Regions from separate parts of the Hominenteromicrobium sp. genome, predicted to be linked through region 1. Evidence: riboswitches for the same ligand, from Rfam matches in the RefSeq annotation. Region 1 holds a riboswitch; the other holds the start of a gene.
What was found. A riboswitch is a leader RNA that binds a small molecule or an ion and turns the genes downstream of it on or off. The one in region 1 is predicted to bind FMN.
Positions count from the first base shown of each region.

Region 2: linked by a shared signal. The riboswitch ahead of ACLTX1_RS07200 (ECF transporter S component) and the one ahead of ACLTX1_RS11440 (ECF transporter S component) in region 1 are both predicted to bind FMN.

Region 1 covers NZ_JBKWAE010000018.1:23,590-39,187, reverse strand. Annotated here, with positions in the region: gene ACLTX1_RS11460 (sigma-70 family RNA polymerase sigma factor) at 1-479, shown strand, start outside; gene ACLTX1_RS11455 (Sir2 silent information regulator family NAD-dependent deacetylase) at 911-1,795, opposite strand; gene ACLTX1_RS11450 (protein-ADP-ribose hydrolase) at 1,749-2,519, opposite strand; gene ACLTX1_RS11445 (4Fe-4S binding protein) at 2,522-3,130, opposite strand; gene ACLTX1_RS11440 (ECF transporter S component) at 3,135-3,839, opposite strand; FMN riboswitch at 3,824-3,941, opposite strand; gene ACLTX1_RS11435 (pyridoxamine 5'-phosphate oxidase family protein) at 3,957-4,352, opposite strand; gene ACLTX1_RS11430 (nuclear transport factor 2 family protein) at 4,463-5,368, opposite strand; gene ACLTX1_RS11425 (winged helix-turn-helix transcriptional regulator) at 5,589-5,912, shown strand; gene rlmD (23S rRNA (uracil(1939)-C(5))-methyltransferase RlmD) at 5,967-6,869, opposite strand; gene ACLTX1_RS11415 (class I SAM-dependent RNA methyltransferase) at 6,873-7,598, opposite strand; gene ACLTX1_RS11410 (D-2-hydroxyacid dehydrogenase) at 7,997-8,947, opposite strand; gene purF (amidophosphoribosyltransferase) at 9,353-10,792, shown strand; gene ACLTX1_RS11400 (GNAT family N-acetyltransferase) at 11,121-11,627, shown strand; gene ACLTX1_RS11395 (ATP-binding protein) at 11,910-13,088, opposite strand; gene ilvD (dihydroxy-acid dehydratase) at 13,088-14,743, opposite strand; gene ilvC (ketol-acid reductoisomerase) at 14,879-15,598, opposite strand, start outside.
Region 2 covers NZ_JBKWAE010000007.1:91,601-107,198, reverse strand. Annotated here, with positions in the region: gene ACLTX1_RS07230 (hypothetical protein) at 241-453, opposite strand; gene ACLTX1_RS07225 (rod shape-determining protein) at 464-1,495, opposite strand; gene ACLTX1_RS07220 (ComF family protein) at 1,559-2,206, opposite strand; gene ACLTX1_RS07215 (ATP-dependent RecD-like DNA helicase) at 2,203-4,452, opposite strand; gene ACLTX1_RS07210 (hypothetical protein) at 4,625-4,960, opposite strand; gene metK (methionine adenosyltransferase) at 5,027-6,211, opposite strand; SAM riboswitch class I at 6,298-6,399, opposite strand; gene ACLTX1_RS07200 (ECF transporter S component) at 6,503-7,111, opposite strand; FMN riboswitch at 7,334-7,465, opposite strand; gene tuf (elongation factor Tu) at 7,490-8,692, opposite strand; gene fusA (elongation factor G) at 8,784-10,877, opposite strand; gene rpsG (30S ribosomal protein S7) at 10,908-11,378, opposite strand; gene rpsL (30S ribosomal protein S12) at 11,566-11,994, opposite strand; gene rpoC (DNA-directed RNA polymerase subunit beta') at 12,193-15,598, opposite strand, start outside.

The sequences.
Region 1 (15,598 bases):
GCCTCGGTCTGCTGACCGCCATTCCCCTCTTTGACAGCAGTAAGGGCATCAAGTTTTTGACTTACGCCGCACCGTTCATCCGCAACACCATGACCGACCTGATACGGGATGTTTTCTCCCAATATGAGCAGAGAATGACCAGCACCACAGACGGACTTGCCTTGCAGAAAATCCGGTTGGATGAGATCCTTCCCGGTGAGGAACGGCTGATGCGCATTGAAGCCATTGCTGATCCGACCGTCAAATCTCCGGAACAGATTTATGTGGACAAAGAAACCATGCGTGAGCTGTACGAAGGTTTGGGCAGACTTTCCGAGCGTGAGCAAGCCTATCTGCTGTACCGCTATGGCTTTACGGACGATGTGGAGCATACGATGATCGGCTCAGCAATTCATTTCAATCTGCGGGAGAGCCGCGCAAAGACGTTAGAAGATACTGCGATGGACAACCTCTGGCTGGAACTGCCGTGGTGGTTTTAGTGTGTCGCTGCGGCGGGACGAGGGCGGTATATACCTCTGCTTCCTTCTCCGGCCAGTCGGATTTTGCTTCTCAAAAATCCTGCATTTGTGTCACCTTGGTGTCACAAAATCCGCCTGTCCTACTGCCGCAGAAAAGTGTCTGTCAACCGCTATCTGCCCGTACAGCAGATGGCGAAGCCAGCCCCTTTCCCGCGTCAGCCGGAAGCAAAGGTATAACACACTAGACTTTGCAAGCAAAATCGTGTGCCAACAGGGATGCTCGCGCCCCTATTGGAAACCCTGCGTCAAAGGGGATTCCCCCCCTCTGAACACCCCATATTTTCTTCGCTGCGAGTACCCAAGCTGTAAAAATACAGTTTGGAACACCTGCTCAGAAAATGCAAAAGAAGCAGTTCTATCACACAATACGTGCGTGGTAGAACTGCTTTCTTTTATTGAATTGCAGCATCAGACAGGCTCTGCAAAACCTGTCCAATATCTGCATTCATGCAGATTGATCGTTGCTCAATTTCTTGAGGGCAAACTGCCTGACCTTGGTTGATGCAGGCGTAGGTAGCTTCTGGATTCTTGGCTGTCATCTGCCAGAAAGGGTACTTAATGATGACTGGGGTATTGTAGCCTACGCCTAATTCAAGGAAGAGAATTTTGCCACCCGTACGGGTACGGAGAAAATCCTCATACCGTTCTGCTGCTCTGTGCCAGCCCTCGTCCTCCACAAAGGTATCATCGCTGCGGAGGTTCATGGTCATGGGTTTCCCACAGTGGGGGCAGACCGGGAGCAGCTCTGACGGGATTTTCATGTCCTCCTGCCGTTTGACCATTTCGAGGATCACGGCTTCGTTATCAAAGGTTTCCTGACAGCACGGCTCACTGCACTGGAATAGGCCATAATCGCCCTGCGTGTAGAACAGCCGCTTCTTGTCAAAGCCAGCCTTCTGAAAGCAGTGATCAACGTTCGTGGTGATGACAAAATAATCCTTGTCCTGTACCAGCTTTAAGATGGCATCATAGACCGGTTTGGGGGCATCCATATAGCGGTTGATGTAGATGTATCGGCTCCAATACGCCCAATGCTCCTCCGGCGTGGCAAACGGGAAAAAGCCGCCGGAATACATATCTTGGATACCGTACTTTGCCGCAAAGTCGGAAAAGTATTTTTCAAACCGTTCGCCGGTGTAGGTGAAGCCCGCCGCCGTGGACAGTCCGGCTCCGGCTCCGATCACCACGGCATCACAGTCCTGTAATGCTGCTTTCAGCCGTTCCATCGGCTCAGAGCAGCTTTTCGTAGATGGCTTTGTCCAAATCCTTGAAAACATTGAAGATCACCTTCTTGACGCTGGTTTGCTTTTTGAGATATTCTTTGACCGTCCGAACCGCGATTTCTGCCGCCAGATCGTTTGGAAAATGAAACTCCCCTGTGGAAATACAGCAGAACGCCACGCTTTCCAGATCGTTTTCTGCCGCCAGCTCCAAGCACGAGCGATAGCAGGAGGCAAGCAGTTCTTTGTCCTCTTTGGTTACTCGACCGCTGATGATCGGACCGACCGTATGCAGCACATAGCGGCAGGGCAGATTAAACGCCGGGGTGATTTTCGCCTGTCCGGTGGGTTCGGGATAGCCCTGCTGTTCCATCAGTTGCTCACAGGTAAGGCGCAGTTCTACACCCGCAAAGGTGTGAATGGCGTTGTCAATGCAGCGATGGTTGGGAATATAGCAGCCGGTCATGCCGGAGTTTGCCGCGTTGACGATGGCATCGCACTTGAGCGTCGTAATATCGCCCTGCCAGAGATACAGCCCCGGCTGAATGGGTGTCAGGTCGGCAATATCCGTGATACCCTTTGCGGCGGTTTCGTCTTGCAGATAGGCGTCCTGCACTTGCAGAAAATCCGCACCAATGCGCACCGGTCTACGGACATTCATCAGCCCGCGCAGTAAAATATTCTGCCGCTCGGAATCCGCCGGGATGATCTGCTTCTGACAGGAGGGACGTTCGTTCAGCAGAGATTGTATGAGAAACAGTCTTTTTTCGCTCTGGTTCATAGTCAAACCCTCTTTTCGATAACCTGTTTAGGGCAGGTTTCCGCACACCGCCCGCAGTGCAGGCAGCGGTGCTGGTCGATGACCACCGGCTTCTTGGTAATGTCGATGCACTTCTGCGGGCAGACGGAGTAGCACAGCTTGCAGCCGATGCAGCCTTCGCCCACATAGTAACCCGGTGCTTCCTGTGCCGCTTTGCCGATGGTGAAGCTGTCCCGGACGATGTGTGCCGGGTCGCTGATGTCAAAATACTCCCCGTCCGCTTCGTACAAGCAGAACACCTCTAACGCACTGCGGGTATCGCCGGGATAGATGGACTGCATATAAGTGTTTTTCTCGAAAATCTCATCCAGCTTCTCGCTGCCGATATTCCTGATCTTGCCCCGCAGGGAGATCGAGATTTTGTCCTTTGTGGCGGACAGGGCGATGAAGCCTTGCTCCATGAGTTGGGCGTAGAACGCCTTGCCCTTGGCGGTGAGAAAATACACACCCTGTTCATCCCACAGCATCATGTCGATCACGCGGGTCTGGGGGTGGCTGTCTGCACCGATGGTGGCAATGGTGGTGGAGTGGATGCTCTCCACCAGCAGTTTCAGATAATCTTGTTTCGTCATACCGTCAACGTCCTTTCAGGATCGGCGTGAGCCGTTTATAGATCAGCATCGTCACGCCGCCGATGACGAGCCCTTTCAGCAGATTAAAGGGGAACGCATTGAACAGTACCACATCCAGCTTGGTATGGATAAAAGGCAGGAACTCGGCAAAGGAGGCAATGAGCTGATCCAGTGGCATAAAGTTCTCAAACAGCGGCAGCAGGATGAAGTAATTTGCCAGTGCTGCGGCGATACCCATAACGACGCTTGCAAGGACGCAGGCGGCCAGCGCAGTTTTCTTCGTTTTATGGCGTTTATAGATGAAACCCGCAGTGACCACATAGGCTGCGCCCATCAGGAAGTTGGCGATCTCGCCAATGCCTCCGGTGGAGGTGGTCAGAAGCTGCAAGGCGTTTTTGACAAGTTCAATCAGCAGACCGGAGAGCGGTCCAAAGGCAAATGCGCCGATGAGTGCAGGAAGGTCAGATAAGTCCATTCTCGCAAAGGACGGCGAGAGAGGAACGGGAAACTCCACAAAGGCCAGCAGATAAGCGACTGCGGACAGCATGGCGGTCATGGAGATGGTACGGACGGAAAGAACAGCGGTCTTTCTGCTTTTTTCGATGGAAACGGTATTCATGATTGCTCCTTGGAAAAGATATGCTGGGATTTGAAACAGCCCCACAGGACGGGTTTTCCTGCGGGGCTGCTTCCTCATATCTTCTTTCATCCGGACTATACCGTCGGTTGCGGAGTTTCACCACATCGGGCGCTTTTGCGCTTCGCAGACTTTACTGCCGGTCAGGGATTTCACCTTGCCCCGAAGATGTTGAATTGAGAGAGTTTCTTAGAACTCGTAGGGAGGGTTGCCGGAGAAGTCAGCGATAACGCCGTGGGCATTATCCAGATAGAACACCTCAAAGATGGGGTTGGTGGACTCGCCGTACTGGCCCTTCACGATGGGGTTCTGGATGCACATTTCCTTGGCGGCCATGTTATTCTCGAACACAGCCTTGCCGTGCAGACGAATCCACGCATACTCCGGGCTGGAAACCGAAATTTCGATCTCCGGATTTTCCCGCATATCCTTGTAGACGTCCTTGGTGTTGTTGGTGCAGAACCACAGCTTGCCGTCCAGCTCGCCCGCGAACATGAAGGGACGGCACTTTGCCTTGCCGTCACGACCGACGGTAGCAAGATACTGCACAGGGTTGGCATTCAGAAATTCTACGACTTTATTCATGATAAGTACCTCCGTAATTTGTTTTTTCTCTTGATGCTTTGATTGTAATGCGATTTGTACGACTTGTGAAGCACGCACAATATTGTGGTATGGTTACCTCCGGGTAACAATTAGAACTTGCCGTTCTGATTCTGCCAGGTGGACTGGTCTGCGATGGTCTCCATCACATCCCAATGCTCGGCGATCTTGCCATTCTCCACGCGCCACAGGTCATAGTAGCTGGTGGGTGTACCGCCGAAGGTACCCTCGCTGACGGCAAGGACGAAGTTACCCTCCGCCAGAACCATGTGGACTTCATCGTACACCATGGAAATGCCCTGCTCCGCCAGAGCGCCCAGTGCGGCATTCAGACCGGACACACCATCGGCAATGCCGCTGTTGTGCTGGATGTAGGCATCACCATCAAAGTAATCCGGGGTCTTATCGAGGTTGTTGCCCTGCATGACATCGTAGAGGAAATTCTTGACCAGCTCCCGGTTTTCCTCGGTCTTATCCAGATCCGTGACCTCCATCGTGCCGTCCATCTGGGTGTGACCGGAGGGATTCGGCTCGGCCAGCGCCGCCAGATTGTCCCAATGCTCGGCAATCTTGCCGTCTCCGTCAAAGCGGAAGATGTCAAAGGCGACCTGCTCACCGGCACCGGCAAAATTGTAAATCGTCTGCAAGAACACCTTGTCGCCGTCCTCAAAAGCACGGATGTTGTTCACAGTGGTTTTCACATCGGCGGATGCGAGATATTCCACGGAACCGATAAAGGCATCCGCACCGGTGCCGTATGCCAGATTGTGCTGGATGTAGCCATCCGCCAACAGGCTGCGGGCGGTGTCCGTATCGCCGGTGGCAAAGGTGTTGATGAGCGCCAGCGCCTTTTCGGTCTGGCTCTGCTCCTGCTGGACAGGTGCAGTCTGCTGGGTGTTTTCAGCGGGTGTTTTGGTAGCAGCGTCCTTGGAGCCGCAGCCGGTGAGAGCTGTGCCGATCATGGCAAGAGCCAGCGCGAGGGAAAGAATTTTTTTCATTTTGAGTAACCTCCTTGGTAATTGGGCTTGCTTTCGTTTGCCTCTGGCATTATAATAATGCCGTAGCCCCAATTCGTAAAGTAAGCACAATATTGTGCCGTAGTTACCAAATAGAAACTAATGGGTAGTTACCAGAAAGAAACGATTGCGCCGTTCCTGGGTTTTCCGGCAATTTGGCGCTTGAAAAAATTTTTATGGGAGGGATTCAAATATGAGCGAAATGACCGCAAAAGCCACTCTTCCTGCCTGTCCTGTGGAGACCACGCTGACCCTCATCGGGGATAAGTGGAAGGTGCTGATTCTGCGTGACCTGATGCCGGGAACGAAGCGGTTCGGGGAACTGAAAAAGTCCGTAGGCAATGTGTCTCAGAAGGTCTTGACCGCCCAACTCCGGGCGATGGAGGAAAACGGGCTTGTCCACCGTGAGGTCTACGCCGAAGTACCGCCGAGAGTGGAGTATTCGCTGACGGAACTCGGTAAAAGCCTGAAGCCCATTCTGGATTCCATGCAGGCTTGGGGCGAAGCATATAAGGCCAAACAGTAAAAAACCCGAAGCAGTACCTTTACCGTGCTGCTTCGGGTTTTCCTTATGTTGAAGTCAAATCATTCCAAAATGTTTCAACGCCTCCGTAATTGCCTTTTCCTTCTCTGGCGGGCACTGGGGCTGCTTGACGTTTTCAGACTTTGTCTTGTTGTAATTCTCACGCTCGATGATGCCGTACTTCTGCTTCACCTGTGCGATATACAGACTGCTGACCTTCAAGCCACTATGTTCAAGAACGTAATCCTTGATCTGACCATAGGTTGCCGTCCCTCTTTTATCCTGCACCAGTTCCTCAACATCCACATCAATGTTGATATGTACTGCCGGTTTTCTCAGAACTAACTGACATACCGTCTCCACATGCGCGGTACATGGGAACATATCGACGGGGGTGACGGCCTCAATATTATAGTCCTCGGCGGTAAACTGCTTTAAATCGCGGGCGAGGGTGGCGGGGTCGCAGGAGACGTAGACGACGCGCATGGGGCGCATGGCGGCGATGGTCGTGATAACGGCGGCATCGCAGCCCTTGCGCGGAGGATCAATGACGATGACATCGGGGCGCTCGCCGCGCTCGTAGAGGATGCGCGCGGCGTCTTTGGCGTCACCGCAAAGGAACTCGGCGTTCGTGACATGGTTGTGCGCGGCGTTTTTGCGGGCATTTTCAACAGCGGAGGGGATAATCTCCGAGCCGATGAGCTTCTTCGCGCGGCTCGCCATGGAAAGACCGATGGTGCCGGTGCCGCAGTAGAGGTCAAGCAGCGTTTCCGCACCTGTAAGCCCGGCGTACTCTGCGGCCTTGTTGTAAAGCGCCTCCGCCTGCGTGCGGTTCACCTGATAAAACGCGTGGGGCGAAATTTCAAACTCCAGCCTGCAGAGCGTATCGCGGATCGTGGGCTTGCCCCACAGCGTGCGCAGCTCGCGACCCAAAACGACATGTGTGCGCTCGCGGTTGATGTTTCACACAATGCCGGTAATTTCCGGCACAGCCTTGCGCAGCATTTTGACGAGCAAGTCTTCCCCGTGCAGCTTTGCGCCGTTCGCGACGATGCACACGAGCACCTCACCGCTCTTTTCGCCGCAGCGCATGTAAAGGTGGCGCAGAACGCCGCTGTGCGCCGCTTCATCGTAGATGCTCTCCCCGCTCAGTTTTTGCCACGCGCGGAACGCTTCCGCCGCGCGATCAAACACCTCGGGCTGCAAAAGGCAAGTGTGCGTGTCGATGATACGGTGGGAATTCACGGCGTAAAAGCCCATTTGCATTTCGCCGTTTTTAGAAAGCCCGATGGGCAGCTGGCATTTGTTGCGGTAGCGCGTGCGGGACGGCGCGCCGAGGATCGGCTCCATGGGGATATTTTCAAGGCCGCCGATGCGCTCCAAGGCGTCGCGGACACGCTGCGTTTTGATCTTCAGCTCCGCTTCATACGTGATGTGGCGGTAAACGCAGCCGCCGCACGGGCCTGCAATGGGACAATCCGGTATGGTGCGATCGGGCGACGGCGTAAGCAGCTCCTCGAGCCGCCCGAATGCGTACTTTTTGAGGACTTTTACGACGCGCACGACGCAGCGGTCGCCCACGGCGGTACCGGGCACGAACACGGCCATGCCATCTGCGCGGCAGATGCCGCTGCCCTCGGCGGTCATGGCGGTGATCTCCGCTTCAAACAAATCATTTTTCTTTATCATGGAAAAACCTCCGTCAAACACAAAATTCTCTTTTTCATGCATAAAGCAGAGAACATGCGGGTAATTTAAGGGTGAGATACGATTTCAAACGGGTTATGTGGAAAAACGCGGTCAATTTATATGTGCAAAATATACACAAATTTTTATTTTGATTTGTGCGACAATAGCAAAAGGGAGATTGTTTCAGAAACCGTTGACAATCGATATTTCAGTCGCTATAATAGAGACATAACAAATGACAACGAGCTCTGCGGTAAACGTTACCGCGACTTTTCAATACAACTCCTCCCCAAAAGAGAGCAAAAGGCGAGATTCATTTCTCGCCTTTTGCTCTTTTTTGCATTACTTTTTACAGAAGGCTTTTGAAGTCTCCGCAAAAAGCGAAAAGAGCGGTAAAATCACGAAACGACGTTCTGCGGCGTGCCGTTCCGGAACGCTTTCAGGTTCTCGGCGACAGTCTTAATGAGACGGGCGCGCGCGTCTCGGGACGCCCACGCGATGTGCGGCGTGACGATACAGTTTTTGGCGGTGAGCAGCGGGTCATCCTTTTTCGGCGGCTCGTGCACAAGGACGTCAAGCCCCGCTCCGGCGATGCGGCCACTATTCAGCGCCTCGGCAAGGGCAGCTTCGTCCACAACTGCGCCGCGCGCCGTATTGATAAGGAACGCAGTGGGCTTCATCAGGTTAAGGCGCTCCGCATTCACAAGCCCGCGGGTCTCGTCCGTGAGCGGGCAATGCAGCGAGACGACATCGGCATTTTTGAAAAGCGCGTCGAGCTCCGCCCACTGATAACGCTCGGGCAGCTCCCGTTTCGTGCGGCTGTATACGAGAATTTTCATGCCGAGCGCCGCGCCGAGCTTTGAGACGGTCTGCCCGATATGTCCGAAGCCGACGATGCCGAGCGTTTTGCCGTACAGCTCAAACAGCGGGTGCGTGCTGTGGCTCATCGTTTCGGCCTTATCCCAGTCGCCGCCGCGGGTGGCGGCGCTTATTTTTTCGGTGTGATTGCACAGCTCCAAAAGCAGCGCAAACGCCTGCTGCGCGACGGTCTCCACGCAATAAAGCGGCACATTGCACACGGTGATGCCCAGTTCTCCTGCGGCTTTGACATCGACAGTATTATATCCCGTTGCAAGAAGGCCGATAAAGCGCAGCTTCGGTAATTTCTGCATGATTTCGCGGCTTATAACATTGCGGTTCAAGATAACAGCTTCGGCGTTCTTTGCGCGCTCCACGATTTCTTCGGGCTTAGTGGAGTCATACACGGTGACGCTGCCGAGCGCCCTGAGCGGCGCCCACGAGACGTCGCCGGGGTTTGTAGAGCCGCCGTCCAAAATAACGATATGCATAGCGAGGTCCTTTCTGTCTTTCATTTTTTATCCTACATGTAAAAATGTGTTATGGCTCTTTCTAACGGCCGTTTCTGACCGCCGTTTAAAAAACCTTTGATAGGGTTTCTTACGGCTGAACAGTCCCCCGGACTGTTCGGGCTCGTCGTTTCTTTCGCTTGCTATTATACCGCATTTTGTTTTTTGTTTCAACGATTTTGCGCGCCGTTTGTCAAAGGATTTTGTCATCCTCTACACATATTTGCAGTTTTTAAAACTTAGAATTGCAATTTCACAAAAATCCGATTATAATAATTCTGTTAAGCGGGAAACGTTTTCACGGCGTTTGCCGCCTGTGTATTTTCGGCAGATAAACTGAACACAAACAGCAGAATACCGCGGTTTGCGGAGGAACGGGGGACTTCTATGAACTACGATCGAACACCATTTGAAACGGACAAGCCCGGCGAGGAATGCGGTGTTTTCGGCGCATACGATTTTGACGGACACGACATTTCTTCTTCCATTTATTACGGATTATTCGCCTTGCAGCACCGCGGACAGGAAAGCTGCGGCATCGCCGTCAGCGACACCGAGGGCCCCAAAGGCAAGGTGGATTACTACAAGGACATGGGCCTTGTAAACGAGGTATTCGACGAGGAGCGTCTCAATCGCCTGCACGGCAATATCGGCGTGGGCCATGTGCGCTACTCCACCGCCGGCGCGAGCAACCGCGAAAACGCGCAGCCGCTCATCATCCACTATATCAAGGGCACGCTGGCCGTAGCGCACAACGGCAACCTGACAAATGCCGTTGACCTCCGCGAAAAGCTAAAGTACAGCGGCGCTATTTTCCAGACGACCATCGATTCCGAGACGATCGCCTACTACATCGCACGCGAGCGCGTGCAGACGAAAAACGTGCAGGAGGCCGTCAGCCGCACGATGGACAAAATTGAGGGTGCCTATGCCCTCGCGGTCATGTCCCCCCGCAAGTTGATCGGCGCGCGCGATCCCTATGGCTTCAAGCCCCTATGTATCGGCAAGCGCGACAACACGTATTTCCTCTCCAGCGAGACCTGTGCGCTTGACGCCGTGGGCGCGGAATTCGTCCGCGACGTAGAGCCGGGCGAGATTGTCACCATCACGCCGAACGGCATTCTCTCCGACAAATCGCACTGCCTTCCCGCCGAAAAGCAGGGACGCTGCATTTTTGAGTACATTTATTTCGCCCGCCCGGACAGCCGCATTGACGGCATCAACGTGTATTCCGCACGTCTGCTTGCCGGCCGTTTCCTCGCGAAAGATTCCCCCGTGGATGCGGACATCGTCGTCGGCGTGCCGGAATCCGGCAACGCGGCAGCACAGGGCTACGCCATGGAATCCGGCATCCCCTACGGCACGGCATTCGTGAAAAACAACTACGTCGGCCGCACATTCATCAAACCGAAGCAGAGCAGCCGTGAATCCAGCGTGCGCGTTAAATTAAATGTCCTGCGCGAGGTTGTCAAGGATAAGCGCGTCATCCTCATCGATGACTCCATCGTGCGCGGCACGACGAGCGACCAGATTGTGAACATGCTGAAAGACGCAGGCGCAAAAGAGGTGCACATGCGCATCAGCTCGCCCCCGTTCCTGTGGCCGTGTTACTTCGGCATCGATGTGCCGGAGCGCCACCAGCTTATCGCCTATAATCACACGGTCGACGAGATCTGCAAGGAGATCGGCGCAGATACGCTCGGTTATTTACGTTTAGAGCGTCTGCCGGAAATGGTGAACGGCCTCGGCATCTGCACGGGCTGCTTTACGGGTAACTACCCCATTCCCGCCCCGAAAGACGACATCCGCGGCGAATACGAAGCGTAATGCGTTTCTGTCGGCGAAAAGGCTCTGCTCACAAACGCGTGGTGGATTATCGTCATTCCCGGCGTGTTCCTCATCGCAACACTCCTTTGCATCACCAGTCTCGGCAGTACCCTGCAAACGGGTTCGAGCCGCCGCCACAGCAATTTGTAAAATCAAATTTACCTGTATACACAAAAACGCTCCCGGCATAAATGTAGATGTCCATAAAACAGCATCAATCCCGGCAGTAATGTCTGCCGGGATTGTTCTTGCCGTACATTGAAGCCATATGATATGATTAAACAGACTGATAAACTTGAGTTTATTTGATTAAGGAGAATTGAAAATAATGTTGGAATTAAAAAGATTGTCAGTTGATGATGGCTTAGATATTTACACAATGCTGCAAGAGATCCCTGCTGAAGAAAATGGATTAATTAACAAAGCCAACGGATTAACATTTGATGAGTATAAAGAATGGTTGATTGTAAAACAGAGGGATTCTGAGCAAGAAGGGATTGTAGATGGTTGGAAAGTGCCTTCTACAACTTTTTGGCTATATGCTGATGGTATTCCGGTTGGATTTGGTTCTGTCAGACATTTTTTGACTGAGGCATTGAGAAAAGCAGGAGGAAATATCGGGTACGGAATTGCACCAGCGTTTCGTGGAAAAGGATATGGAAAAGAACTGCTGAGATTATTGCTTAATGAAGCGAAAGGAATGGGAATAGATAAAGTGTTAGTAACCATTCTTTTAGATAACATAGCATCTCAAGCTGTGGCAATAGCAAACGGAGGTGTTGTTACTGAAAGAACTGACGAGAGAGTTTTCATTTGGATTGATACTAAGAAATAAAAAGGAAAATCAATTCCAATTTGTCAAACAGTAAGGGCGCACTTCTATACACCATTCGGTGTAGTGCGGTAATGTGCGATTTTGCACCGCATCCAAGCCTCCCGCGTCAGAGGGAGCCATGGATATTCTAGCCCTAACATAAAAAAAGAATCCGACCTTTGATTGCAGCCATAGGTCGGATTCACTTTTTTATGAGCAACCAGCTAAAAACCGGGAGCATTTTTCATTTCGTGTTTTAACGGCAAAGGTGCCGCTTCAAAAACAGTCTGCTGTATAAGGTTTTTATTCCGCCTTGGAAAGCAGTCCGTCGATGAACTGACGGGCAAGTCTCGCGGAGCGGTTGCCACGCTCCAGCGCAAAGCGCTCGGCGAGCAGCTCCAGTTCCTGCGTCGGCATATCGATGCCGTTTTCCTCCGCAAGGTGGCGCACGATGTGCAGAAACGTGTCCTTGTTCGGCTTGCTGAATGTCACGTGGATGCCGAAGCGCTCGGAAAGCGATGCGAGCTCCTGCATCGTATCGTTGCGGTGAATGTCATCGCCCTCACGGTCGGAGAACTTCTCCTTGATGATATGGCGGCGATTACTCGTCGCGTAGATTGCCACGTTCTGCGACTTCGCCGTAACGGAGCCCTCCAGCACCGCTTTCAGTGCATTGAAGTTATCGTCGTCCTTGAGGAACGAAAGGTCGTCGATGAACAGAATAAACTTCAGCGGGTTCGCAGAAAGCTCATCGAGAATTTTCGGGATAGACTGTAACTGATCCTTGCGCACCTCGATGATACGCAAACCCTCGCGCCACAGCGCATTGACGACGGCTTTCACCGTAGACGATTTACCCGTACCGGCGTCGCCCGTCAGCAAAATGTTCGCTGCGGGTTTACCCTCAAGCAGCGCCTTTGTGTTATCGATGATGATCTGGCGCTCGCGGGCGTAATCCACAAGGTCGGAAAGCTCCGTCTTGTCCGGGTTGCTGACCGGCACGATCTCGGCATTCTCGCCAAGGTAGAACATACGGTTTTTGGCGTAAATGCCGTAGCCGTACTTGCCGATGTTCTCGGTGCGCTCTGTGTAGCACGCTTTAATGTCCGGCGCTTCGCTGACAAAGCCGGGTAAAAAGCCCCTATACTCCATCGCGCTGCGCAGCGTTTCCGGCGTGAGCTCCGCCGTCATCTGCAGCGTTTTAAGCTCTTCCAAAACGGCCTCGCGCAGGTAAGCGGGGATCTCTTCCTTTTTGCCCACGGCCTGCACGTAGACGTTCTCGCTGTTTTCGCAGATTTCGCGCACATACGCGCCGAGTATGCCGCCGTTTGCGCGGTACAGCGCAGAGACGAACGACGCATACAGCGCCGGGGACGGCTCTGCGAGATACTTACGCAGACTATTTATAACCGCATCTTCCTGTAATTCTTTGAACACCGCCAGCGTGGAAAGGCGGATGCTCAACTCCTGTAAACTACCCATCAGTTCAAAATCGCCCCCGAAGCACCGCTGGAGACCAGCGCCGCATAGCGCTTCAGGTAGCCGGAAAGCTCTTTCTTCTTCGGCACAAAGTTCTTCATGCGTTCATTGAGGACAGCCTCGTCCACCTTCAGCTCAATTTTGTTCTCCGGAATATTGATGCTGATGATGTCGCCTTCCTCCACAACGCCGATGGGGCCGCCGGAAGCCGCTTCCGGGGAAACATGGCCAACGCACGCGCCGCGCGTTGCGCCGCTGAAACGGCCGTCCGTGATGAGCGCCACGCTGTTGCCGAGACCCATGCCCATGATAGCAGAGGTCGGGTTCAGCATCTCGCGCATACCGGGGCCGCCCTTCGGACCCTCATAGCGGATGACAACGACGTCGCCCGGTACGATCTTGCCCGCGTTGATGGCCGCCTGTGCGTCCTCCTCGCTCTCAAACACGCGTGCCGGGCCTTCATGCACAAGCATCTCCGGCAGAACGGCAGAGCGCTTTACAACGCTGCCCTCCGGCGCAAGATTACCGCGCAGCACGGCGATGCCGCCGGTCTGACTGTACGGATTCTCAATGGGACGGATAACGTCGTGGTTCAGGTTCACGCAATTCTTGATGTTCTCGCCGACGGTCTTGCCGGTCACGGTTATGCAGTCCGTGTGCAGCAAACCCTTTTTGCTCAGCTCATTCATCACAGCGTACACGCCGCCCGCTTCGTCAAGCTCTTCAATGTACGTTCTGCCCGCCGGTGCCAGATGGCACAGGTTCGGGGTCTTTTCGCTGATCCGGTTTGCGATGTCGAGGTTGATCTCGATGCCGCACTCGTGCGCGATGGCCGGCAGATGCAACATACTGTTCGTAGAGCAGCCGAGTGCCATATCGACCGTAAGAGCGTTCATAATGGCGTCCTTCGTCATGATGTCACGCGGGCGAATATTCTTTCTCAGCATATCCATGACCGCCATGCCTGCGTGCTTTGCAAGCTCGATACGTGCGGAGTATACCGCCGGGATGGTGCCGTTGCCGCGCAGACCCATGCCGAGGGCTTCAGTCAAGCAGTTCATGGAGTTTGCGGTGTACATGCCGGAGCAGGAGCCGCATGTCGGGCAGGTCTTGCACTCATATTCGCGCAGCTTTTCTTCGGTAATCTTACCGGCGTTGAATTCGCCCACCGCCTCCGAAATGGAGGAGAAGCTCGTTTTTGCACCGTCTACGTGGCCCGCAAGCATCGGACCGCCGCTGACGAACACCGTCGGCACATTAAGGCGCGCCGCCGCCATCAAAAGACCCGGCACGTTCTTGTCGCAGTTCGGCACCATGACGAGCGCATCAAAGCCGTGTGCCAATGCCATGGCTTCGGTGGAATCCGCAATGAGGTCGCGCGTGACGAGCGAATACTTCATGCCGGTGTGGCCCATTGCAATGCCGTCGCATACCGCGATCGCCGGGAAGACAATCGGCGTGCCGCCTGCCATCGCAACACCGATCTTTACGGCGTCCACAATTTTATCGATATTCATGTGGCCCGGGACGATCTCGTTATAGGAGCTGACGATGCCGACGAGCGGACGTTCGATCTCCTCCTCCGTGAGGCCCAGAGCATGGTACAGCGCACGGTGCGGCGCGTTCTGCGTACCGATTTTCAGAGAATCACTTTTCATTTTATTTCCTCGATCCGTGAAATTTTGGCTGTGGCGCGGCGTCCCACATGGAAAAACGCGCCGTGTGTAAATAGGGTTTAAGCCATAGAGGAAAACTCCCCTATGGCTATCCCCTTAAAACAGATTCCGTTCAAATCAGTTGTTGATGAGCTTATCCTCGTCGCTCCAGCTGTACAGCTTGCGGATATCCGCGCCCACAGCCTCGCTCGGATGCTCGGAAGCCAGCTTGCGCATTGCGTTGAAGTGTACCTGGCCGCCTGCGGAAGACATGTCGAGCAGGAAGTCCTTTGCGAAGGTGCCGTCCTGAATGTCCTTCAGGATCTTCTTCATGGTCTTCTTCGTCTCCTCGGTGATGATCTTCGGGCCGGTGATGTAATCGCCGTACTCTGCCGTGTTGGAGATGGAGTATCTCATGCCGGCAAAGCCGCTCTGGTAGATGAGGTCAACGATGAGCTTCATCTCGTGGATGCACTCAAAGTACGCGTTTCTCGGGTCATAGCCTGCCTCAACCAGCGTCTCGAAGCCGGCCTGCATCAGAGCGCAAACGCCGCCGCAGAGAACTGCCTGCTCACCGAAGAGGTCGGTCTCGGTCTCGGTACGGAACGTGGTCTCCAAAACGCCTGCTCTTGCGCCGCCGATACCGAGTGCATAAGCAAGGCCGATGTCCCAAGCGTCGCCCGTTGCATCCTGCTCGACCGCGATGAGGCACGGTACGCCCTTGCCTGCCTGATACTCGCTTCTGACCGTGTGACCCGGGCCCTTCGGCGCGATCATGATGACGTTGACGTTCTTCGGCGGCTTGATGCAGCCGAAGTGAATGTTAAAGCCGTGTGCAAATGCCAGGGTCTTGCCCTC
Region 2 (15,598 bases), on a different contig from region 1:
AACCCCTATTTTGATTTTTTATTCGGAAGCTTTCACCCCGCCGTTTTTCACAGAACAAAAGCCGCGTTCCATAATCCGGCTTTATCTTCATTTACTCTGCTTTTACCTATATTCCCAATGCCCGCTCTTCTTGCGCAGCTTCACTTTCCCCCGAGACGGCAGCGCCGCAGCCCGCCGCACGCAAGACCGGCACGCAAATTTCCGTAAAAAATAAGCGCAGAGAATTCCTCTGCGCCAAGCTTATTCTTCATTTTTCAAAAAGGCTTCCTGCACCGATTCCGCGCGGCTTTCGGCCACAAGCACCAACCCGCGGCGTTTGTCTCCCGTCAGCACGGCGCTTTCCCCGGCCTTCAGCCCGATAAGCGCCAAGGCCTCTTTCGGAATATGCACACCGCCGTTTTCGTCGATCTGCACCGTCCACATTTTGCGGCCTTTCGGCACCCGTTTTTCCATACGCCGCTCCTTAATAATACGCGGTCAGCGGCACATTGCCGTTTTCCTTGCCCGCGTCCATCTTCACGCTGTCTATCCACTGCACCGCGCGTCCTGCGCCGAGAATCACGCAGTCCTCCGGCTCTTCCGCAATGCGCACGCGCATTTTCGTCTGCTTCGAGATAAGCGTATCCAACCCACGCAGCTTCGCGCCGCCGCCTGTCAGCACAATGCCCGCATTGCCGATGTCTGCCGTCAGCTCCGGCGGCGTCTCCTCCAGCACACTCTGAATTTTGTGCACAACCTTCACAACAGATTCCAGCATGGCTTCGCCAATCTCGTCGGAGGTCACTTCCACCTTTGCAGGCAGGCCGTTGCGCTCGTCTCTGCCGCGCAGCTCGTATTTTTCAATGTCCTTCAGCGGGAACGCGCAGCCCACGGCGCACTTTGCCGCCTCTGCCGTCTGCTCGCCGATAATCAGGTCAAACTTTCTGCGCGCGTATTTGATAATATCCTCGTTGAACACCGCGCCGCCCACGGCAATGCTGCCGCTTGCAGAAAGGCGATTCATCGAAAGCACGCCGATGTCGCTCACACCCTCGCCGAGCGTGACGACCATGCTGCCGTGCGGGCGGGAAATATCCAGCCCCGCACCGATCGCCGCCGCCACCGGCGCTTCGATCAAGCACACCTTGCGAATGCCGTTCGCCGCCACAGCGTCCACCACCGCACGGCGCTCCACTTCCGTAATACCGCTCGGTACCGCCACAACGGCGCGCGGCATGAAAACGCGGCTGTTCGTCACCTTTTTCAGGTAGTGCTGCAGCGTCGCGTCCATCAGCGTCAAATCGGAAATCACACCGCCCGTCACGGGCTTGACCACGCGCACGCGATCGCTCGTTCTGCCAAGCATTTTATACGCGCGGCGGCCCACGGCCACCACACGGTTAGAGTCTTCATCTACGGCGATGACGTTCGGTTCATCCACCACAACACCCTTGCCGTCTACATATAATCTGAAATTTGCCGAACCCAAATCGATCGCAATATCCGTACCGGCCATGGTACCATCCTCTCGCGTTATACTGTCCTTTATTTTACATGACTTTTTCCCGTTTTGCAAGGTCTAATCGACCGTCGCGCACGAAACACAGCCCACATAGTCCGCCCCGTTTCGGTACAACACCTTTGCGCATTCCACGGCCGTCGCGCCGGTCGTCACGATATCGTCCAAAAGCAGAATGCGCAGCCGCGCCGCACCCTCTGCGCGGTACGCCCCACGCACATTCGCTTCACGTTCCTTGGCGCTCAAATTGTGCTGCGTGCGGTTGTGCTTCGTCTTCTCCAAAATATCCGTGCGGCACGGAATACCCGTCAACTTCGATACCTCTTTTGCAAGCAGCACCGATTGATCGTACCCGCGCTGTTTCAGCCTCTCCCGGCTAATGGGCACCGGCACAATACAGTCCCAAACCCGGTTTTTATCGATCGCCGGCAGCATTAACTTTGCAAGCGGTTTCGCAAGGTTCGTCTCGTTTTTGAACTTGAACCGCCACAAGGATGACCGAAACGGCTCCTTGTACCGCTGCGGCGCACGGCATTCCAGTGTGTAATCCCGTCTTCCTGCATGCAACGCGAAAAACCGCACGTGAATATCCGGCTGCAGCTTCGCGCAGTCCGCGCACAACTCGTCCTCGTTCACCGCTCCCGCACGCCCGCACAAAAGGCATCGCTTCGGGTAAAAGAACGTGAGAATCTTCTCTAAAACGCTCATGCTTCCGCTTCCTCATTCTGCTCCGGCCCGTCTTCCTCCGGCTTTTCGAGCAAAAAGTGCTGCAAGCCGGAAAAACGCCGCGTCTTTTTATCGTTCGCCACCATATCGGCGACTACACTGCGCTTGCCAACCAAAATCAGCAGCTTTTTCGCACGTGTAATGCCCGTATACAGCAAATTTCGGTAGCTCAGCTGCGGTGCGCCCGGGAACATCGGCATCACCACCGCCGTAAACTCGTTGCCCTGGCTCTTATGTACCGTCACGGCGTAGGCGAGCTCCAGTTCTGCTGCCGCGTGCTCAAAATCATACAGCACCTCTTTGTCGTCGATTTCCACACGCAGGCACCCGGCATCTTTGTCCACATCGATGATGATGCCCATGTCGCCGTTATATACGCCTTCGCCCACCGTGCCGTCTTCGCGGCTCCACGGCAGGTTGTAGTCATTCTTGATCTGCATCACCTTGTCGCCCTCGCGGAAAACCGTGCCGTTCACCGTCACCTGCGGCTTGTTTTTCGCGGGCGGGTTAATCTGCTCGCGCAGCTTACGGTTCAGCTCCACCGTGCCAAGCTCGCCCTTGCGTCCCGGGCATAATACCTGAATGTCCGTCACCGGCGAATACCCGTAGCTTTTCGGCAAGCGCGTCACCACAAGCGACTGCACCGTCTCCGAAACGGAGCGCGCATCCTCGCGCGGCATAAAAAAGAAATCGTTGCTGCGCACGGAAAGCTCCGGCATCTCGCCCTCTACAATCTTGTGCGCGTTCATCACAATGAGACTCTCCATCGACTGACGGAAAATCTCCTTCAGTTGCACTGTTGGGAATACCTTCGACGCAATGAGATCTCCGATGACATTGCCCGGCCCCACGCTCGGCAGCTGGTCGCTGTCGCCGACCAAGATCAAACGGCAGCCGATGGGCAGCGCGCGCAGAACGCTTTCAAACACATACGCGTCCACCATGGAAAGCTCATCGATGACCACTGCGTCACACTCCAGCGGATTACGCTCGTTTCTCTGGAACACCGGGTCATCGTTGTCGTCCCAGTCCACCTGTAACATGCGGTGAATGGTCTTCGCCTCCACGCCCGTCAGCTCGGACATGCGCTTCGCCGCGCGCCCCGTCGGCGCCGCCAGAAATACCGTCTCGCCTTTTTCCATCAAAATGCGGATAATCGCGTTCAGCGTCGTCGTTTTGCCTGTGCCCGGGCCACCCGTCAAAATCAAAAGACCCTTTTCCAGCGCCGCGCGGATCGCATCCTTCTGCAATTCAGCGTACTCGATGCCTTCTGTGCGCTCGATTTCCGCAATCTCCCGGTCAATGCCTGTAATGGATTCCGGCGGGTAGCGCAGCATCATATGGATGCGGTCGGCGCAGTACACCTCGCTGCGGTGCTGCTTCGGCAAAAACACGAAGTCACGCCCGTTAAAATTCTCGTTCACCGCCTCAAACGTCTGGCATAGCTCAAGTAAAGCCTCCTGCGCACTCTCCGGCGGCACGCCCAAAAGCTTCGCGGCCGCCGCGCACAGTTTATCCGCCGGCAGGCACGTGTGCCCGTTATTCAAATTGTGCCGCAGCACATACAGCACGCCCGCCTTCACGCGCTCCTTGTTGTCGCGGTCATACTCCAGCGACTCCGCCAGCTGATCCGCCACCGCAAACGAAATGCCGATCTTATCGCTGCACAGCCGGTACGGGTCTTCCTGAATGCACGCCACAGAGTCCTGCCCGTACACCTTCCACACCTTCACGGTGTCCTCCGGGCGCACGCCAAAGCTGCCGAGGAATGCCATCAAATCGCGGATGCCGTTCACGCGCTGCATCTCCTCGGAGATTTCTTTCGCCTTTTTCAGCGTGATGCCCTTCACGGTTGCAAGCCGCGCCGGATCTTCCTCAATCACCTTAATGGATTCATCGCCGAACGCTTCTATAATTCGCCCCGCCAGCGCGCCGCCGATGCCCTTCACCGCGCCGCTCGAAAGGTATTTCAGCATCGCCGCCGTGTCCGCCGGACGGGAGCGCTCAAACGCCTGCGCGCGGAACTGCTGCCCGAACGTCGCGTGCGATGTCCACGTGCCATACAGGTGCAGCCGCTCCCCCACACTCACATACGGGAACGTCCCCACCACCGTGATGAGCTCTTCGCCGCAATCGACCTCCAACACCGTGTACTGGTTGCTGTCGTTGTGGTAGACGATATTTTCCACGCTGCCTTCCATTTCCAGCAGCCCGTTTTCCTGCGGCATCGGTTGCGCCTCCTTGATTTATCATCAAAACAAATCCTTTGGGGTTTGTTTTATTTCACTTTTCGCGCAAGCGAAAAATTTCACAATACGTAAGTATTATTTCACATTCGGCAAAGCCGAATATTTCACTGAAACATTACTGCCTTCATTACTTATAATTTCTACGCTTCTATTATAGAACATTCTTTCGTGTTTGAAAAGCCCCAATCTCCGCAAACGGGTATTTTTGCACAAGTCTGCGGATAATCGCGTCGATCTCCGGGTCGTTTGTCGGATTCAGGCACACAATGCGGCACATGCCGTATAAATCCAGCCACTTCACGCGTTCCAAAACGCTGCGCACAATATACTCTGCGTCGTCCGCGCGGCGAATCGTCGCATACACCGTAAACGGCAGCGCATCCTCCAGCATTTTTGAACGTGTCACGCGCAGGCAAACGCTCCGCACAGCAAATAAAAAGATACACAGCGTAAACGCGCACACCAAAGCAATCCCGATAGGCTCCATAAAAAACACCTCCGCGCCAGTCTATGACGCGAAGGTGCATTCGGTTCTTATTCTGTTTTGCGCAAATTAAAGCACGGCAGCCTTCAGAGCCTCAACCTTGTCGGTCTTCTCCCACTGCACGCCGAGTTCCTCACGGCCCATGTGGCCGTAAGCGGCGAGCTGACGGTAAATCGGGCGGCGCAGGTCGAGGTTGCGGATGATCGCGTTCGGGCGCAGGTCAAAGACCTTCTGCACAGCCTCGGCAAGCTTGGAATCCTCCACCGTGCCGGTGCCGAACGTATCGACCATAACGGAAACCGGGTGTGCAACACCGATGGCGTATGCAAGCTGCACCTCGCACTTCTTTGCAAAGCCCGCAGCTACAATGTTCTTTGCAACATAACGTGCCGCGTATGCAGCGGAACGGTCAACCTTCGTCGGGTCCTTGCCGGAGAATGCACCGCCGCCGTGACGGCCTACGCCGCCGTACGTATCGACGATGATCTTTCTGCCGGTCAGACCGCTGTCACCTACCGGGCCGCCGATGACAAAACGACCGGTCGGGTTTACATAATACTTCGTGTTCTCATCGATGAGCTCCGCCGGAACAATCGGCTTCACAACATATTCGATCATATCCTTGCGAATCTGCTCCAAAGAGACAGCCTCGCTATGCTGTGTGGAAATAACGATGGTGTCGATGCGCTTCACCGTGTCGCCGTCGTATTCCGCCGTCACCTGCGTCTTGCCGTCCGGGCGGAGGTAGTCAAGCGTGCCGTCCTTGCGGACTTTTGTCAGCTGCTTTGCAAGCTTATGCGCCAAAGAGATGGTCAGCGGCATCAGCTCCGGGGTCTCATCGCAGGCATAGCCGAACATCATGCCTTGGTCGCCCGCGCCAATGAGGTCGTCCTGGTCAGCGGCGCCGTTTTTCGTCTCAAGGGATTCGTTCACGCCCATTGCAATGTCCGGGGACTGCATGTCGATGGAGGTCAGCACCGCACAGGTCGCACCGTTGAAGCCCGCATCCGGAGAATCGTAACCGATCTCTTTGATGACTTTACGCGCAATCGCATCGATGTCCACATAGCACTCGGTGGAAATCTCGCCCATCACGTGCACCATACCGGTCGTCGCCGTCACTTCGCAAGCTACATGCGCGGTCGGGTCTTTCGCCATGATGTCGTCGAGAATTGCATCGGAAATCTGGTCGCAAACCTTGTCCGGGTGGCCTTCGGTCACGGATTCAGATGTAAAAAGATGTTTGTCGTTCATGTTTTGCTCCTTTACTCTTTTCACTCACAGCCCCTACAAGGAATTTTCGGAAAAAAAGAACCGCTCAAAAGATGAGCGGTTCAAAATCCTCATCTTTCGGCATTGCCATGCCGCAGGAATTAGCACCTTGCAAAATGCAGGTTGCCGGACATCAAAGGGCCTGTTCCCTCCGTCACTCTTGATAAGGGCATATTCATTTTTGACTGTAAAAAAGTATAACACAGTTTTTCGCAAATAGCAAGGGAAAAAACCGCAGAAAATCCTGGTTTTATACCGACAAATTCCGGCATATCATACGACTTTGCCGTTGATGACCGGCTCCAGCTTTTTATATACCAGAATCGTGATAACCGCACTGATGAGCCCCTTGCAGAACGTAAACGGCAAGTTAAAGATCAAAAGCGCCTGCCACAACTCCTGCACGGACGGATTGATTGCCTGATACATGCCCATAATGGCCTCCATCGGCATCACATTCGTGTAGATTGGGTAAATGATGAACAGATTCGAGAAGAATCCCAGCACCGCCATCAAAAGCGCGCCAACAACAGAGCCCACAATCGCGCCGCCGTAATTGCGGTGGTGGCGGTAAATCAGCCCCGCCGGCACCACAAACGCAGAACCGATAATGAAGTTCGAAAGCTCACCCACACCGCCGGTGATGGTCTGCGAAAGCAGCACAAGGTTTTTCACAAAGCAAACGACAACGCCGCTCACCGGCCCAAGCGTAAACGCCGCGATCAGTGCCGGCAGCTCGGAAAAGTCGAGCGAAATAAAGCTCGGCATAAACGGCAGCTGGAAGTGTAAAAACATCAAAACGGTCGCAATCGCCGCCAGTACGCCGGTCATTGCAATTTTACGAATATTCACATTGGAAGTTTTTGCAGTATTTACGGTCATAAATGTCAGAACCTTTCTGTATGAATATCAGGCAGCGCAAGGAAATTCACTCGCGCTTGTATTTTCCCTTTATGGGAAAGCACAAATCCGCGCAGCACCGCCTTTAGAATGCCGCATAAGCCATGCGCATTCCCAACTTATACTATGTCAATACAGAAACGGGGGTAAGAATCAAAAAAGCACCCCACGAAAACTCGCGGGGTGCCGAAATCCTTTTGATTCACGTTTCTTCTATCATCCGGACTATACCGTCGGCTCCGGAATCACACCGGATCAGCGCAAAACTGCGGTCGCGGGCTTATGCCAAAGGCATTTACCGCCGGTGAGGAATCACACCTCGCCCCGAAGAAAATGATGAGATTTTAGTTTGAGCAAAAATTACTCGTTGATACCCGTAACAACGCCGGAACCAACAGTTCTGCCGCCTTCACGGATAGCGAAGCGAAGACCCTCTTCGATAGCGATCGGGGTGATCAGCTCAACGTCCATGACAACGTTATCGCCAGGCATGCACATCTCGGTGCCTTCCGGCAGAGAGATAACGCCCGTAACGTCGGTGGTACGGAAATAGAACTGCGGACGATAGTTGTTGAAGAACGGGGTATGACGGCCGCCTTCGTCCTTGGTCAGAACGTAAACCTGACCCTTGAACTTGGTGTGCGGGTGAATCGTGCCCGGCTTGGACAGAACCTGGCCGCGCTCGATGTCGGTTCTCTGGATACCACGGAGCAGAACGCCGATGTTATCGCCAGCCTCAGCAAAGTCGAGGAGCTTGCGGAACATTTCGATGCCCGTAACAACGGACTTTCTTCTCTCGTCGGTGAGACCGATGATTTCGACTTCGTCAGACATCTTCAGAATGCCACGCTCAACTCTACCGGTAGCAACAGTACCACGGCCGGTGATGGTGAAGACGTCCTCAACCGGCATCAGGAACGGCTGGTCAGCCTTACGTTCCGGGGTCGGGATGTAGTCGTCAACAGCATCCATCAGGTCGAGGATGCACTTGTACTCAGGAGCGTTGACGTCCTTGGACTCGCTGGTGAGTGCGAGGTAAGCGGAACCCTTGATGATCGGGGTGTCATCGCCCGGGAACTCATACTCGTTCAGCAGGTCACGGATCTCCATCTCAACAAGCTCGAGGAGCTCTTCGTCGTCAACCTGGTCGCACTTGTTCATGAATACAACAATGTACGGAACACCAACCTGACGGGAGAGGAGGATGTGCTCACGGGTCTGCGGCATCGGGCCGTCAGCAGCGGAAACGACGAGGATAGCGCCGTCCATCTGTGCAGCACCGGTGATCATGTTCTTAACATAGTCAGCATGGCCCGGGCAGTCAACGTGAGCGTAGTGACGCTTGTCCGTCTCATACTCAACGTGAGCGGTGTTGATCGTGATACCACGCTCTCTCTCTTCCGGAGCCTTATCGATCATGGAGTAATCCTCGAACTGTGCCTGGCCCTTCAGAGCGAGAACCTTCGTGATAGCAGCAGTAAGAGTAGTCTTACCATGGTCAACGTGACCGATTGTACCGATGTTTACATGGGGCTTATTTCTTTCGAACTTAGCCTTTGCCATTGGAATTGCCTCCTTTTATTCAGTAAAATAACCTTTTGAGTTTATTACCATTGTAGCAACAAACCGCAAAAAAATCAAGTAGTATTTCGCTTTATTCAGCCTTTTTTCTGGAAGCGATGATCGTTTCAGAAACAGACTTCGGAACTTCAGCGTAGTGAGAGGGCTCCATGGTGTACTGACCACGGCCCTGGGTCTTGGAACGCATATCCGTTGCGTAGCCGAACATCTCAGACAGCGGAACTTCGCTGGTGATCTGCATAGCGCCCGGAGTAGCCTCCTGATTCTGCATGATGCCGCGACGGGAGTTGAGGTCACCGATAACGTTGCCGAGGTATTCCTCCGGAACGGTAACAACAACCTTCATGATCGGCTCCATGATGACCGGATCAGCCTTGCGCATAGCATCCTTAAATGCCATGGAACCGGCGATCTTAAAGGCCATTTCAGAGGAGTCAACTTCATGATAAGAACCATCGTACAGCGTGACCTTCACGTCAACAACGTTGTAACCAGCAAGCACACCGGAGAGCATTGCGCCCTGGATACCCTGGTCAACAGCCGGGATATATTCCTTCGGAACCGTACCGCCGACAACTGCGTTGACGAACTCGTAGCCCTTACCCGGGTTCGGCTCAATACGGATCTTAACGTGACCGTACTGGCCCTTACCGCCGGACTGACGAGCGTACTTCATATCGGAATCCGCATTCTTGCGGATCGTCTCTTTGTAAGCAACCTGCGGCTTACCGACATTAGCCTCAACCTTAAACTCACGCATCAGACGGTCAACGATGATCTCCAGATGGAGCTCACCCATGCCGGCGATGATGGTCTGGCCGGTTTCTTCATCGGTATATGCCTTGAAGGTCGGGTCTTCTTCTGCGAGCTTTGCAAGTGCAATGCCCATCTTTTCCTGACCGGCCTTGGTCTTCGGCTCAATCGCAACACGGATAACCGGCTCCGGGAATTCCATGGACTCAAGGATGATCGGGTGCTTTTCGTCGCAAAGAGTATCACCGGTGGTGGTGTTCTTCAGACCGACTGCAGCAGCGATGTCGCCTGCGTAAACCATTTCCAGATCCTGTCTGTGGTTTGCGTGCATCTGAACAATACGACCGATACGCTCGGTGTTATCCTTTGTGGAGTTGTAAACGGTGGAACCAGCCGTAAGCGTACCGGAGTACACACGGAAGAAGCACAGCTTACCGACGAACGGGTCCGTAGCAATCTTAAATGCAAGAGCAGAGAACGGCTCCGTATCGGAAGAGTGACGAACGTCCTCTTCTTCGGTTTCCGGGTTTACACCCTTAATAGACGGAACATCCGTCGGGGCCGGCATGTAATCAACAATCGCGTCCAGAAGCTTCTGAACACCCTTGTTCTTATAGGAAGTACCGCAGGTAACCGGAACCATCGTGTTGTTGATGGTGGACTTGCGGATGCAGGTCTTGATCTCATCGATCGTGAGCTCTTCACCCATGAGATACTTCTCCATGAGTGCGTCGTCCTGCTCGGCGACATGCTCGATCATCTCGGTGTGATACTTCTCTGCGAGCTCTTTCATGTCTTCCGGGATCTCTTCGCAACGGATATCCTTGCCGAGATCATCATAGTAGACATAAGCCTTCATTTCCACGAGGTCGATGAGGCCCTTGAAGGTATCTTCAGAGCCGATCGGCAGCTGGATCGGTACAGCGTTGCACTTCAGTCTCTCGCGCATCATGTTGACAACGCGGTAGAAATCAGCGCCCATAATGTCCATCTTGTTGACATACGCCATACGCGGAACCTTGTATTCCTCAGCCTGACGCCAAACGGTCTCAGACTGCGGCTCAACGCCGCCCTTTGCGCAGAAAACCGTTACGGAACCATCGAGAACACGCAGGGAACGCTCAACTTCAACGGTGAAGTCAACGTGGCCCGGGGTGTCGATGATGTTGATACGGTTCTGGTGACCGTTTCTGTCCGGCCAGAAGCACGTCGTAGCAGCGGAAGTGATCGTGATACCTCTCTCCTGCTCCTGTGCCATCCAGTCCATCGTAGCGGAACCGTCGTGGGTCTCGCCGATCTTGTAGTTGACGCCTGTGTAATAAAGGATACGCTCGGTCGTTGTTGTTTTACCGGCATCGATGTGCGCCATGATGCCGATATTTCTTGTAAATTCAAGTGGTACCTGACGGGCCATATAATCCTCCTTAATACGTTTACAGGTAAATTACCATCTGTAATGTGCGAAAGCCTTGTTGGCTTCTGCCATCTTATGCGTATCGTCACGCTTCTTAGCAGCGCCGCCGGCGCCGTTCAGAGCGTCAAGGATCTCTCCGGCCAGTCTCTCCTTCATCGTCTTTTCAGAACGAAGTCTGGAATAGCTCGCCATCCAGCGCAGACCCAGGGTCTGACGTCTCTCCGGACGAACCTCGATCGGAACCTGATAGTTCGCACCGCCAACACGGCGTGCCTTAACCTCCAGGCTCGGCATTACGTTCTCCATAGCCTGCTCGAAAACCTCCAGAGCGTTCTTGCCCGTCTTCTCTTCGACGATCTCGAATGCTTCGTAAACGATCTTCTGAGCTACGCCCTTCTTACCATCATACATGATGTTGTTAATCAGGCGTGTGACCAGTTTGGAATTATACATAGGATCCGGCAAAACATCGCGTTTTGCTACATTGCCTCTTCTTGGCATAGTCTTCCCTCCTTCACATAATAGTATGAATTCATCGGTACTCGAAAGCACAAGCTCCCGCCGGCTAAGAAAAGGTATTTACGCACGATAATCAGTAGCTTATCTATTATAAATACCCTTAAAGCGAATTTCGCTTTTCCGGTCAAAAGTTCATTGTGTAACGATTAAATTTGGCTCTTTAAAGAAATTACTTCTTTGCAGCGCCGGCCTTCGGTCTCTTAGCGCCGTACTTGGAACGAGCCTGCATACGCTTTGCAACACCCTGCGCGTCAAGCGTGCCGCGGATGATGTGGTAACGTACACCAGGAAGGTCCTTAACACGACCGCCACGGATCATAACAACGCTATGCTCCTGCAGGTTGTGACCAACACCCGGGATGTAAGCGGAGACTTCGATACCGTTGGAAAGACGGACTCTGGCAATCTTACGAAGTGCGGAGTTCGGCTTCTTCGGGGTAGCAGTCTTAACAGCAGTGCAGACACCGCGCTTCTGGGGAGAATCCTGATCGATAGCAATTCTCTTCTTGGAGTTCCAACCCTTCAGCAGTGCCGGCGCCTTTGCCTTCTTCTCGGAAACTGCGCGACCTGTGTGAATCAACTGGTTAAATGTGGGCATATTGCACCTCCTTACACAATTTCTATATATGTCATGCGGGTTTATATTGCCCGCAGAACATGCGCCTATACAAAACAGTATCCTGTCCGTACAAAAATCGCGCGGACAGGTCTGTTTTATGCGGTTTCAAAGGCGGTTCTGGCAGAAATTCTCAGATTCCATGCCCACAACACACCATTTGACATTATACACCGCTCATTATTCGTTTGTCAAGCCCTCTTCTGCATTCTGTGCGGAAGTTTTTTCCTCAAAGCTGTTCAAAGCGGCTACGGCCTCCTGGCTTAAAGAGCTGCTCGGCGCCGTCGGCGCAATTTCGACATTGGTGTAGCAGTCCATGCCGGTGCCGGCCGGAATCAGCTTACCGATGATGACGTTCTCCTTCAGGCCAAGCAGCGGGTCTACCTTGCCCTTGATGGCGGCGTCGGTCAGCACGCGTGTGGTCTCCTGGAAGGAAGCAGCGGAAAGGAAGGACTCGGTCGCCAGAGATGCCTTCGTGATACCGAGCAGCGTCGGCGTGAATGTCGCCTCGCGCAGGCCGGTTTCGCCGTTTGCAATTCTTGCGGCGATCTTCTCGTTTTCAAGAAGCGTGTCGTTCTTATCGACGAGCGCGCCGACGAGCAGCGGCGTGTCGCCCGCGTCTTCAATGCGCACCTTGCGCATCATCTGACGAACGATAACTTCGATGTGCTTATCGTTGATATCAACACCCTGCATACGGTAGGTGCGCTGCACTTCCTCAATGAGGTAATCCTGCACCGCCTCCGGGCCGCTGATGGCGAGCACGTCGTGCGGGTTGACGGAGCCTTCGGTCAAGCGGGTGCCCTTTTCAACCACATCGCCCTCTTTTACGCTGAGGCGTGCGCCGAACGGGATGAGGTAGCTGCGCTGGTCGCCATCGCCGCGAACGACAATGTGGCGGTTCTTCTTGACCTCTTCAAAGCCGATCGTACCGCCGATCTCTGCGATGATTGCGAGATGCTTCGGCTTGCGGCTTTCAAACAGCTCACTGACACGCGGAAGACCCTGCGTGATATCTTCTGCGGATGCAACACCGCCGGTATGGAACGTACGCATCGTCAGCTGGGTACCCGGCTCGCCGATGGACTGTGCGGCGATGATACCAACCGCCTCGCCGACCGTGATCGGCTGGCCGTTTGCAAGGGAGGAACCGTAGCACTTCTTGCACACGCCGTGACGGGTGCGGCAGTTCAAAATAGAGCGGATCTTGATGTGCGTCGTGCCGCGGCTGATGATGAGGTCAGCTTCGGCGTCGCCAATCATCTTATCCTTAGAGACGAGCACGTTGCCATTCTCGTCACAGTAATCGTCAAGCAGGTAGCGGCCCACAATACGCTCCTTAAGCGGCTCAATGGACTCGTTACCGGATTTGATTTCGAACACTTCCAGACCCTCGGTCGTACCGCAGTCATCCTGACGAACGATAACATCCTGAGAAACGTCAACCAGACGTCTGGTCAGATAACCGGAGTCAGCCGTTCTCAGAGCCGTATCGGCAAGGCCCTTACGAGCACCACGGGAGGAAATGAAGTATTCCAAAATGTTCAGGCCTTCACGGTAGTTCGCCTTGATCGGAATTTCGATCGTCTTACCGGACGTATTCGCGATCAGACCGCGCATGCCGGCCAGCTGACGGATCTGGTTCATAGAACCACGGGCGCCGGAGTCTGCCATCATGAAGATCGGGTTGTAACGGTCAAGGCCGTCCTGCAGGGCTTTCGTAACGTCGTTCGTCGCCTTTTCCCAAGTCTTCAGAACCGCGCTGTAACGCTCGCCGTCGGAGAGGAAGCCGTCGCGGAAATCTGCGGTAATCTCGCTGATCTCTGCCTCTGCCTTTGCAAGAATCTCCTGCTTCTGCGGCGGAATAGTCGCATCGCAGACAGCAACGGTGATTGCGCCGATGGTGGAATACTTGTAGCCCTGTGCCTTAATGGCATCGAGCATTTCGCTCGTGATTGCCGTGCCGTGCTTTTTGATGCACTTGTCGATGATCTTGCCGAGCTGCTTCTTACCGACGAGGAAATCGACCTCAAACTTGAGGATGTTCTCCGGGTCGGTGCGGTCAACAAAGCCGAGATCCTGCGGGATCGGGCGGTTGAAGATCATGCGGCCCATCGTCGTATCGACAAGACCCGTATATGTCTGGCCGTTGTACTCCACGGTTCTTCTGACCTTGATCTTGGAGTGCAGCGTGATATATTTTGCGTCATACGCCATGAACGCTTCGTCCATGTTGCGGAATACCTTGCCTTCACCGGTCTCTCCGTCCTTATCGAGCGTAAGGTAATAAGAACCGAGAACCATATCCTGCGACGGGACCGCAACAGGGCTGCCGTCGGAAGGCTTTAAGAGGTTGTTTGCAGCCAGCATGAGGAAGCGTGCCTCTGCCTGTGCTTCTGCGGAAAGCGGCACATGCACAGCCATCTGGTCGCCGTCGAAGTCCGCGTTGAACGCGGTGCAGACGAGCGGATGCAGCTTAATGGCGCGGCCCTCAACGAGGACCGGCTCAAACGCCTGAATGCCCAGACGGTGCAGCGTAGGTGCACGGTTCAGCATGACCGGATGGTTCTTGATGACAATCTCCAGTGCGTCCCAAACCTCGCTCTTCGCGCGCTCTACGGCCTTTCTTGCAGCCTTGATGTTGCCGGCGGCACCGGTCTCGACAAGGCGCTTCATAACAAACGGTTTAAAGAGCTCCAGTGCCATTTCCTTCGGCAGGCCGCACTGGTACATTTTCAGCTCCGGGCCAACAACGATAACGGAACGGCCGGAATAGTCAACACGCTTACCGAGCAAGTTCTGACGGAAGCGGCCCTGCTTGCCCTTCAGCATATCGGAAAGGGACTTGAGCGGGCGGTTATTCGGGCCGGTGACCGGTCTGCCGCGGCGGCCGTTGTCGATGAGGGCATCGACGGCTTCCTGCAGCATACGCTTCTCGTTGCGCACGATGATGTCCGGCGCGCCGAGCTCGATGAGTCTCTTCAGACGGTTGTTTCTGTTGATAACTCGTCTGTACAGGTCGTTCAGGTCACTCGTTGCAAAGCGGCCGCCGTCCAACTGTACGAGCGGACGGATATCCGGCGGGATAACCGGCACGGCATCGAGGATCATCCACTCCGGGCGGTTGCCGGAGATACGGAAGGATTCCACAACCTCAAGACGCTTGAGAATGTGCACGCGCTTCTGTCCCTGCGCGGTTTCGAGGTCTTTTTTGAGCTCTTCGCTGAGCTTTTCGCAGTCGATATCCTCGAGCAGCTTCTTCACAGCTTCAGCGCCCATGGACGCCTCGAAGTCGTCCTCATATTTTTCACGCATGTCGCGGTATTCCTTTTCGGTGAGCGTCTGCATCTTAGAGAGCTCACGAACGGAACCCGGATCCGTAACGATGTAAAGTGCGAAATACAGAACCTTTTCCAGTACGCGCGGGGAAAGGTCAAGAATCAGACCCATGCGGGACGGGATGCCCTTAAAGTACCAGATGTGCGAAACCGGCGCTGCAAGCTCAATGTGACCCATGCGCTCACGGCGAACCTTGCTGCGCGTCACTTCAACGCCGCAGCGCTCGCAGACCTTACCCTTAAAGCGG